DNA from 2 places in the Chromobacterium sp. W521 genome. Region 2 is predicted to be linked to the other one. Evidence: riboswitches for the same ligand, from Rfam matches in the RefSeq annotation. Region 2 holds a riboswitch; the other holds the start of a gene.

Region 1 (5,276 bases), on a different contig from region 2:
GCGATCTTGGCTTGCAGCTTGCGTAGCGGCCAACTGATCAACAAGGTCATCGCCAGCGCCAGCGCCAGCGCGGAGGCTAGCGACAACCAGGCCAGACGGTCGGCGGTGCGGCGCATCTCGGTGATCGAATCCTGCCATTGACGCTGGCTCTGTTCCAGTTGGCGGTTGATCAACTGGCCCTGCGCCGTCAGGTGCAGGTCCAGCTGGCGGAACAAACGGTCGCGTTGCGCGCCTGCGGGCGCGGGCAGGGCCTGGAGCTGCGGCTGGATCGCCAGAATGGCCCGGGCGCTTAGCGTCAACTCGTCGTCGTCGCCGCGTTGCAACTTGCGTTGCGCCAGTTCGATCTCCTGCCAGGCGCCGGCGGCGGTTTTGGCCAGCGCGCGGTCTTTCAGGATCTGGGCCTGGCGGGTGGCGCGTTCGAATTGAATGGATTGTTCGCGCGATACGCGGTTGGCGTCCAGCCATTCCTTGGCTTGTTCCTGATGCGAGCGCAGCGTGGAGGCGGCGTGTCCCAACTCGTTGCGCAGCTGGATCAGCACAGCCGAGGGCACGACGGCGACGATCAGAAAGCTGGCCAGCAGCAGGCTGCGGAAAGAAATGAAACGAAGCATGATGGGGTCGGCGGCGTCGCCGCGGGCGTTAGCCCGCGGCTAAGGGCAAAGATCAAGCAGACAGCGGGGAGGCGGCTAAGTTCTGTGTGGAAATCCATTCGGCCAGCTCAGCCACGCTCAAAATGGGCAGCGCGTGCCGCCGCGCGTAATCCGCGATTTGCGGGCCGCGCATCATGCTGCCGTCCGGGTTCATCAGCTCGCACAACACGCCGGCGGGTTGGAAGCCGGCCAGCCGCGCCAGCTCCACAGCGGCCTCGGTGTGGCCGCGGCGGCTCTGCACGCCGCCTTCTGCAGCCACCAGCGGAAAGACATGGCCGGGACTGACCACGTCCCCTGCCTGCGCTTGCGGGTGGACGGCTGCCTGAATAGTACGCACCCGGTCGGCGGCGGATACGCCGGTGGATACGCCCTGCGCGGCTTCGATGCTGACGGTGAAGGCGGTGCCGTAGCGGCTGCCGTTGCGTTGGGTCATCGGAGGCAATTGCAGCCGTGCGGCGTGCTCGGCGGTCAGGCACAGACAGACGATGCCGCTGCAATCGCGGATCAGACGCGCCATTTCGGTTTCGCTTAGCGTATCGGCGGCTAGAATCAGGTCGGCTTCGTCTTCGCGGTCGTGGTCGTCCGGAACGATGACCGGCAAGCCGCGGCGCAAGGTGTTCAGCGCCGTTTCGACGCGTTGGGACAAGGTGTCGGGATGTGTGGCGATACTCATGGAAACGGTCCTCGGGTCGTTTGAGAAACAGGTTCCAGGGCGTGAAAGGGCCGGCGCAAGCCAACCCGCGCGCGCAGGCGCGCAGCGAACACGCCGCGGGCGCGCGTAGCGCGGCAGGCGGCTATGTCGTCTTCTCTCATCCGGACTATTACCGTCGGCTCTGGCCTGTCACCAGATCTGCTGACCTTCCGCCGGGAAGCGGAAGCGCTCGCGGGCTCGATCTTGCGATCATACCGCCGGTGGGGAATTGCACCCCGCCCTGAAGACGTTGCGTTGGCTCGCCGCGATGGGCGGGCCAGCGGCGATTATAGCGCGGTGGTAAGATTGGACATTCGTTTTTTTGGCCGGCGGCTGACACCATGATTGAAACCGACAACCTGTACGGCGGCGCGCCCGAGCCCCGCATCGTCACCCAGCAAAGCCTGTCCACCCAGGAGGAGGCGCTGGAGCGCGCTTTACGGCCCAAACTGTTGGACGAGTACGTTGGCCAGAAAAAGGCGCGCGAACAGCTGGAAATCTTCATCGAGGCGGCCAAGCGCCGCAGCGAAGCGCTGGACCACGTGCTGCTGTTCGGCCCGCCTGGGCTGGGCAAGACTACCTTGGCGCATATCGTGGCCCGCGAAATGGGCGTCAATCTGCGGCAGACCTCCGGACCCGTGTTGGAGCGGGCCGGGGATTTGGCCGCGCTGCTGACTAATCTGGAACCGCACGATGTGCTGTTCATCGATGAGATTCACCGGCTGAGCCCCGTGGTGGAGGAAATCCTTTACCCGGCCTTGGAGGATTATCAGATCGACATCATGATAGGCGAGGGGCCGGCGGCGCGTTCAGTCAAGATCGATCTGCCGCCGTTTACTCTGGTGGGCGCCACCACTCGTGCCGGCATGCTCACCAATCCGCTGCGCGACCGCTTTGGCATCGTCGCGCGGCTGGAGTTTTACAACGCGGAGGAACTGACCCGCATCGTCAACCGTTCCGCTGGCTTGTTGAACGTCAAACTGGCCGACGACGGCGCGTTTGAAGTGGCGCGCCGCAGCCGCGGCACGCCGCGCATCGCCAACCGGCTGCTGCGCCGGGTGCGTGATTACGCCGAAGTCCGGGCCGACGGCGTGGTCAGCTCCCAGGTGGCGGACGCCGCGCTGGCGATGCTGGACGTGGACCCGGCCGGCCTGGACGTGATGGACCGCAAGCTGCTGCAAGCCATTTTGGAGAAGTTTTCCGGCGGGCCGGTGGGCTTGGACAACGTCGCGGCAGCCATCGGCGAGTCCACCGACACCATCGAGGACGTGATCGAACCCTTCCTGATCCAGCAAGGCTATCTGCAGCGCACCCCGCGCGGTCGGATGGCGACGGCGCTGGCTTATCAGCACTTTGGTTTGCCGTTGAGAGATTGACGCGCAGAGCCCCGGCCTTGTCGCTTGCGAGCATCCGCATGGCCATCCGCTGATCGCCTGCGCCGGCGCGCAGGCGTACAATTCTGACTTTCACGCATTCCGCTGCGGCGGGGGATGATTATGTTTTACGCTTTGTTCGGCCTGACCTTGGCGGTGGCGATCGCCACTTCGATATTCACCGCGCGGTTTTTCGATCCGGCGGTCAACAAGATTCTAGCGCGGGTCCTGGGGCGTGATTTGACGGACGCCTGGCGCAAGTACATCTTCTTCGCCATCGTGGTCACCGGCGTTTCCGGCGGGGTGCGGCAGTGGTCGCTGGAGAAGTACTTGCCGCCGACCGCGGGCAAGGGCAGCACCGTGATGGAGCTGACCGGCGAACGATGGTTGCTGGAGTTGTTCAACACTTTCATCGATACGCTGCGCTCGATTGCTTGGGTTATGTTGTTGTTCTTCCTGTGCGCAATGCTGGCCTATGTGATCATGAAGGCGGTGGAGATGCGTAAAGGCGAGCGGCCTCCCGAAGAATGAAAAAATCCCGACCATGGTCGGGATTTTTCGTTGAAACGGGGCCTGGCTCAGCGGCCGATCTTGATCTGCGACCACAGGCGGTTCAAATCGCGGCGGGATTTCACGTCCAGATCTTTCAGCGCCACGTACTTGCCCTTGGCCGGCTTCAGCATGATCACCGGATTGGCCTTGATCTGCGGTTTGAAGAAAGCTTCGGCCGCTTTGACCGGGTTGGTCGCGCCGATCTGGTTGGAGATTTCGGCGGCGTTCTTGCCATCCAGCATGAAGTTGATGAAGCGGTGGGCTAGGTCCGGCCGCGGAGCATCCTTCAGAATCACCATATTGTCCACCGCCAGGATATTGCCTTCCTTCTGTGGCTGGTAGCCCAGTTTGAACGGTCGTTTGGCGTGCTGCGCGTCCTGTTGCGCTTGGAACAAATCGTTGGAATAGCCGTGGGCCACCCAGATATTGCCTACGGTCAGTTCCTTGATGTAGCTCTGGTTGTTGAAGGCGGCCCAGTAGGGCTTGGCCTTGCGGATCACTTCGGCAGCGGCTTTCCAATCGGCGGGATGGGTGGAATTGGCATCCTTGCCCAGGTAGAGCAGGGCGGCGGACATCAGCTCGCGCTGCGAGTCCAGTACGGTGACCCGGCCCTTGATTTTTGCCAGCACCGCCGGGTCGAAGATCAAGGCCCAGCTGTTGGCCTGCGGCAACACGCCGGCTTTTTGCAACTGGGTTTCGTTGTAGCCGAGCAAGGTCAGCGACACCACGGTGGGCGCTGCCACCTTGTTGCCGGCATCGAACGGCGCGTTCAGCTTCAGGTAGCCTGAATTGAGGTTCTTCCAGTTGGGCAACTGCGCCTTGTTCAGCGGCTGGGTTTTGCCTTGCTTGATCAGAGTGCTGACGGCGAAGGCGGTGGGGAAGACCATATCGTAGCCTTTGGCGCCGGCGGCCAGCTTGGCCAGCATCTCCTCGTTGTCCCCGTAATAGTCCTGCACCAGCCGGCATTTGCACGATTGTTCAAAACGCTTGGCGGTGTCTGCGGATAAGGCGTTGTTCCAGTTATAGATATGGAGTACGTCCTCGGCCATTGCCGAGCCCCAGGTCAGAGCCAGAAGCGCCGAAAGGGCCAGCTTTTTCATACGCGTGAATCCTTTAGTTCAAAGAATGGAATGGAAAAACGAAGACGTAGCGGAGGCGTCGAGGCGCTGCCGCATTCGTTATAAAGCGACCATATTGTCGCGATGGATCAGTTCCGGTTCGATCATATAGCCGAGTGCGGCTTCAATCTCCCGGGTGGGCTTCTGCATGATGGTGCGCGCTTCGCTGGAGCTGTAGTTGACCAGGCCGCGCGCGACTTCCTTGCCTTCTTGATCGACGCAGGCCACCGCCTCGCCGCGGAGAAAATCGCCTTCCACCGCGCAAACGCCGATGGGCAACAAACTGGTGCCGCGCTCCCGCACCGCCTGCGCCGCGCCGGCGTCCAGAACCAGGCGTCCGGATAATTTCAAATGATCGGCCAACCATTGCTTGCGCGCCGCCATGCGGTTGGTGGGCGGCAGCAACTGGGTGCCGATGCCCTCGCCGTCCGCCAAGCGCGGCAGCACCTGATGCTCGCGGCCGCAGGCGATCACCGTGGCCGCGCCGCTGCGCGCCGCGCGCTTGGCGGCGAGAATCTTGGTGATCATGCCGCCGGTGCCCACGCTGGAGCCGGCGCCGCCGGCCATTTCTTCCAAACGTGGCTCGCCGGCAATGGCTTCATGGATGAATCCCGCGTCGGGGTGTTTGCGAGGGTCCGCGCTGTACAGGCCTTGCTGATCAGTGAGAATGATCAGCGCGTCGGCCTCGATCAGATTGGTGACCAGCGCGCCCAGGGTGTCGTTGTCGCCGAAGCGAATTTCATCGGTGACCACGGTGTCGTTTTCATTGATGATGGGCACCGCGTTCAGGTTCAACAGGCTCGTCAACGTGGAGCGGGCGTTCAGATAGCGGGTGCGGTCAGCCAAGTCCTCGTGGGTCAGCAGGATTTGCGCGGTCTGCAAGCCAAAGCCG
Region 2 (5,276 bases):
CTTCCAGCTCCAGCCATTCCGGAAACTGGTTTTCGGTGACATGCTGCGCGGCGTGGCGCATCAGTTCTTCGCGCGTCAGATGCAAGAGCTTGGCGTCGGTCTTTTCCGCTTCCTTGCGCCAGGCTTCGAAGCTGGCCGCGTCCACCACCTCCGCCGGGATCCGCTCGCTGTAAAAAGCGAACAGTGCTTCCTCGTCCACCAGCACGTCCTGGCGGCGGGCCTTGTGTTCCAGCTGCTCCACTTCGCGGATCAGTTGCTGATTGCGTTGGAAGAAGGGCGCGTTGCTGACGTATTCCATGTTCACCAGCGCGCCGCGGATGAACAGCTCGCGCGCTTCTACCGGCGCGATGCGACCATAGCTCACCGGCCGGCGAGGCACCAGGGTCAGGCCGTAGAGAGTGACGCGCTCGCTGGCCACTACTTCGCCGCGGCTCTTTTCCCAGTGCGGGTCGAAATAGTGGTATTTGACCAGGTGCGGCGCCAGCTTTTCCACCCACTCAGGCTCGATTTTGGCCACACAGCGGGCGTAAAGACGGGTGGTTTCCACCAGTTCCGCCGCCACCAGCCATTTAGGCTTGGCTTTTTTCAGGCCGGAACCGGGAAACACGTGGAAGTTAACGCCGCGAGTGCCTTGGTAGTCGTCGCTTTCCTGGTTTTTCATGCCCAGATTGCCGATCAAGCCTGTTACCAGCGCCTTGTGCAGGTTTTCATAAGCGACGGCGTCCAGCTGCTGGCGCTTCTTCTGCGTCATTTGCGCATCCGGCTGTTCGGCGTCGGCGTGGGCCTGCTCGCGTTTGATCAGGCCCAGCTCACTGGCGATGTCGGCCAGCTGCGCGTGCAGTTCCCGCCACTCGCGCAGGCGAAGGTGGGACAGGAAGTGCTCGTGGCAGGTGTTGATCAGCAGACGGTTGGATTTCTTGTGCTTGAGCGCGTCGGAGAAGAAATCCCAAAGGTGCAGGAAGGACAGGAAGTCCGACTTCTCGTCGTTGAAACGCGCTTGGGCGCGTTCGGCCGCTTCGCGCGCTTCGAACGGACGCTCGCGCGGGTCCTGCACGCTCAAGGCTGCGGCAATGATCAGTACTTCGCGCACGCAGCCGAAGTCGCGGCCGGCCAGCAGCAGGCGGCCCACCTTGGGGTCCACTGGAATCCGCGCCAGCTCTTTGCCCACACTGGTCAATTCCCCCTTGTCGTCCACCGCGCCCAGCTCGGTCAGCACTTGGTAGCCGTCGGCGATCAGACGGCTGCTGGGCGCTTCCAGGAAGGGGAAGGCGTCCACCTTGCCCAGCCGCAGCGCGGCCATGCGCAGAATGACCGCGGCCAGGTTGGAGCGGACGATTTCAGGATCGGTGAACGCCGGGCGTTGATTGAAGTCGTCTTCGCTGTACAGGCGTACGCAGATGCCGGCCTCGACACGGCCGCAACGGCCAGCGCGCTGACGCGCCGCCGCCTGGGAAATTTTCTCCACTTGCAGCTGTTCCACCTTGGCGCGCGGGCTGTAGCGGTTGATGCGCGCCTGTCCGGTGTCGATCACGTATTTGATGCCGGGCACCGTTAGCGAGGTCTCGGCCACATTGGTGGCCAGCACGATGCGGCGTCCGCCGGACGGCTTGAATATCTTCTGCTGGTCCTCGTTGGACAGCCGCGCGAACAAGGGCAGGATCTCGTAGCCGCGAATGCCGGCCTTGCGCAGCTTTTCCGCGGTTTCGCGGATCTCGCGCTCGCCAGGCAGGAAGACCAGCATATCGCCCGGGCCCTGGCGCGACAGTTCGTCGACGGCGTCGACGATGGCGCCTTCCATTTCCACTTCGCGCTCGTCTTCGTCGCGCTGCGCCAGCGGGCGGTAACGCACTTCCACCGGATAGGTGCGGCCGGAGACTTCAATCACGGGCGCACCGTCGAAATGGCGGGAGAAGCGGTCGGCGTCGATGGTGGCCGAGGTGACGATCACCTTCAGGTCCGGCCGGCGCGGCAGCAGCTGTTTCAGATAGCCCAGCAGGAAATCGATGTTGAGGCTGCGTTCGTGCGCCTCGTCGATGATGATGGTGTCGTAGGCTTCCAGGTAGCGGTCGGTCTGGGTTTCCGCCAGCATGATGCCGTCGGTCATCAGCTTGATCACGGACTTTTCCGAGAGCTTGTCGGTGAAGCGCACCTTGAAGCCGACGTGTTCGCCCAGCGTGGATTTCAGCTCTTGAGCGATGCGGCTGGCGACTGAGCGCGCGGCCAGACGACGCGGCTGGGTGTGGCCGATCAGTCCGTGCACGCCGCGGCCCAGCTCCAGGCAGATTTTGGGCAGTTGGGTGGTTTTCCCGGAGCCGGTTTCGCCGCAGATGATCACCACCTGGTGGCGCTCGATCGCGGTTTTGATGTCGGCCAGTTTCTGGTTGACCGGCAAGGCGTCGTCGAAGTCGGGCTTGGGCAGGTGGGCGCGGCGCGCGGCCACCTTGGCGGCGGAGCGTTCGATCTGAGCCTGAATATCGGCCAGTTGCTTGTCCGCAGGCTGGTTTTTCTTCAGTCGCTCGGCGGCGTCGCTCAGTTTGCGGCGCAAAACGTGGCGATCGCGGATCAGGCAGGAGGGCAGGTCGGCCTTGAGTTGGGCCAGCAGCTGGGCAGCAGTCATCGGGAAAAGAACACTGGATTACAGGAAAGCGGCGATTATAACAGCTGCGTGGCGCTGCGGCAGGCCGGGATTCCCGGCCTGCCCGCTATTTCCGCTGACGATAGCGGCTCAGCTCCGCTTTGAGCCAGGCGGCGCTGGCCACCGGCTGCGCCGCGCCGCAACGCACTTGGTAGGCCTTGCCGCTGATGCTGCTCTGCGTGGCGGCACGTTCGATGAAGCTTTCCGTGTTGCTCACCCAGTCTTTTTTCAGCAGATACTGGTATTTGTCGTTCAGATGGTCGCGGGCCTCCTTGGAGCCGTACCAACTGCCATTTCGATTGAACTCGCATCCGGATTTGGCCAGATAGTCCAGCAGGTGATTGATCTCGGTTTGGGCTGCCGGCGCGGGCGCGGCGAAGGCGGTGCCGGCGCTCAGGACAAAAGCCAGCCAGACTGGCGGTTTCAGGGTCATGCCTTGCTCCATCGCAATCAGAATGCGCAGACTATGCGCGATGCGGCCGGGCTTGTCCAACCCTGGCGCCGCCTTTATCCTGTGCCCGTCTTCAGGGCGGGGTGAAACTCCCCTCCGGCGGTAAGCCGCGGCGCATGCCGGCGGCGAGCCCGCGAGCGCCGCGCCATCGTTTCCACGATGCGCGGGTCAGCAGATTCGGTGCGAAGCCGAAGCCGACGGTGAAAGTCCGGATGAGAGAAGACGCGCGCCAAGCCGGGAACGGCTGGGCTCGCTTTTGCGCGTCGGCATAGCCGCGCGTCGCCCTGGAGCGCTTCCCTTAAGTCTTTACGGAGCCTCCAAATGCAGCAAAACATTTATGACCATCCGGTCTTTTTCTCCCAATACCAAGCTTTGCGCGACAACGATAGCGGCCTGAACGGCGCCTTGGAACAGCCCGCCTTGCGCGATGCGCTGCCGCCGCTGTCCGGCGCCGACGTGCTGGACCTGGGCTGCGGCTTTGGCGATTTCGCCCGTTGGGCGCGCGCCCAAGGCGCGGCCAGCGTCACCGCGGTGGATTTGTCCGAACGCATGCTGGAGCAGGCGCGAGCGCGCACACGGGATTCCGGCATTCAATACCTGTGCGCCGGCATCGAGGACTTTCAGCCGCCTGCGGGCGCTTATGATCTGGCGGTGTCGTCGCTGGTCTTGCATTACGTGGCGGATTACGCCGCCGTGGCGGCGCGCGTGTTCGCCGCTTTACGGCCCGGCGGCGTGTTCGCGCTGACGGTGGAGCATCCGGTTTGCACTGCGAGCCCGCAAGGTTGGGCGCTGGACGAGGCCGGACGGCAGGCGCATTGGACGCTGGACGCGTATTTTCAGCAGGGCGCGCGCGAAACCCGCTGGTTTGTCGACGGCGTGATCAAGCATCACCGCACAGTGGAAAGCTATGTGGCCGGCTTGTCAGGCGCCGGTTTCCAATTGCTTCATCTGGGCGAGCCCGCGCCGGACGAGGGGGCGATGGCGCGTCAAGACGGTTTGCGCCCGCACGCGCGCCGCCCGGCCCTGTTGCTGCTCACTGCGCGGAAGCCTGTATTCTAGCGCCGCTATTCCGGGCCGGTGCGCAGAACCAAGCGGCGCCGGCCCGGTCCAGCAAAGATCGAGCATGCGGCTCGTATTCACGGGGAGGGGAGCGGTGAGAGTCAAGCTGGCAGTAGGGGTTCTGGTCCTGGCGCTGTCGATGGCGCCCGCCATCGGCAAATCGCCGCCTGCGCGGGCCATCATCGAACCCGCTCACATTGTAGAGGCCATCCAGTTGCAACAGAAGGCGGACGCCGCCAAGGACAGACCGCCGCAAAACGGCGAGCCTTGGTTTGCGGTGCGGGAAGGCGCTCGTCCCATCATCGTGACCGCGCCGCACGCCACCAGCCCGTTCCGCGAAGGACAATACCGTTTCTCCGATGGAGGAGGCACCGCGGCCTTGGCGGCGATGCTGCATCAACTGGCCGGCGCCACCGCGATCTATACCACCCGCGCCGCGCCGGCCGATCCCAATTACGACGACGACAACGCCTTCAAGCGCAAGCTGGCGGCGTTGATTGCGGATCGACGCCCGCTGCTGGTGCTGGACCTGCACGGCAGCCATCCATACCGGCCTTACGACGTGGACTTCGGCACCTTGAACGGGGCCTCGCTGCTAGGCAAGCCGGAATTGCAACAACGACTGGAGCTAAGCCTGCGGCAACAGGGCGTGCTGAATGTTTCGGATAATTACTTTGCCGCGTCCAAGCACCAGACCATCGCCAAGTTCGCTTCCCGGCTGGGCGTGCCGGCCATCCAACTGGAAATCAGCAGCACCTGGCTCACGCCTTCGGACGGCAACCTGGCCGCGCGCCGCTTCGCCCAGCTCTTGCAGGCGCTGGTGCGCTATGCGCGTGAAATTGAGGAATGAGGCAGCGGCGCTTCAAGCCTGGTCGTCTTCATCGCCATAGTATTTGACGCCTAGACGGATGGGCGCGCGGCCGGCTTCGCGACGCTGGCGGTTGCTGTCGCGCAGGGAATAGGCGCAGCCGCAATATTCCTGTTGGTAGAACTGTTCGCGCTTGCTGATTTCTATCATGCGCGCGGAGCCGCCGCCCTTGCGCCAGTTGTATTCCCAATAGATCAGGCCGGGGTAGCGCGCGGCGGCCCTCACGCCGCAGTCGTTGATCTGCTGCATATTCTTCCAGCGCG

Evidence for each region. Region 2 has a riboswitch for FMN ahead of ACUXV1_RS15265 (class I SAM-dependent methyltransferase). Riboswitches for the same ligand answer to the same signal wherever they lie in the genome.
Region 1: it holds a riboswitch for FMN, as region 2 does, so the genes downstream of both, ribB (3,4-dihydroxy-2-butanone-4-phosphate synthase) here and ACUXV1_RS15265 (class I SAM-dependent methyltransferase) in region 2, are expected to answer to the same signal.

The regions. Positions count from the first base shown of each region.
Region 1 covers NZ_JBRBAF010000010.1:221,818-227,093, forward strand. Annotated here, with positions in the region: gene ACUXV1_RS17375 (ATP-binding protein) at 1-611, opposite strand, end outside; gene ribB (3,4-dihydroxy-2-butanone-4-phosphate synthase) at 664-1,323, opposite strand; FMN riboswitch at 1,448-1,594, opposite strand; gene ruvB (Holliday junction branch migration DNA helicase RuvB) at 1,683-2,717, shown strand; gene ACUXV1_RS17390 (hypothetical protein) at 2,838-3,245, shown strand; gene ACUXV1_RS17395 (ABC transporter substrate-binding protein) at 3,293-4,366, opposite strand; gene proB (glutamate 5-kinase) at 4,445-5,276, opposite strand, start outside.
Region 2 covers NZ_JBRBAF010000009.1:71,697-76,972, forward strand. Annotated here, with positions in the region: gene hrpA (ATP-dependent RNA helicase HrpA) at 1-2,617, opposite strand, end outside; gene ACUXV1_RS15260 (DUF5329 domain-containing protein) at 2,703-3,068, opposite strand; FMN riboswitch at 3,152-3,314, shown strand; gene ACUXV1_RS15265 (class I SAM-dependent methyltransferase) at 3,408-4,145, shown strand; gene ACUXV1_RS15270 (hypothetical protein) at 4,210-4,995, shown strand; gene ACUXV1_RS15275 (epoxyqueuosine reductase QueH) at 5,008-5,276, opposite strand, start outside.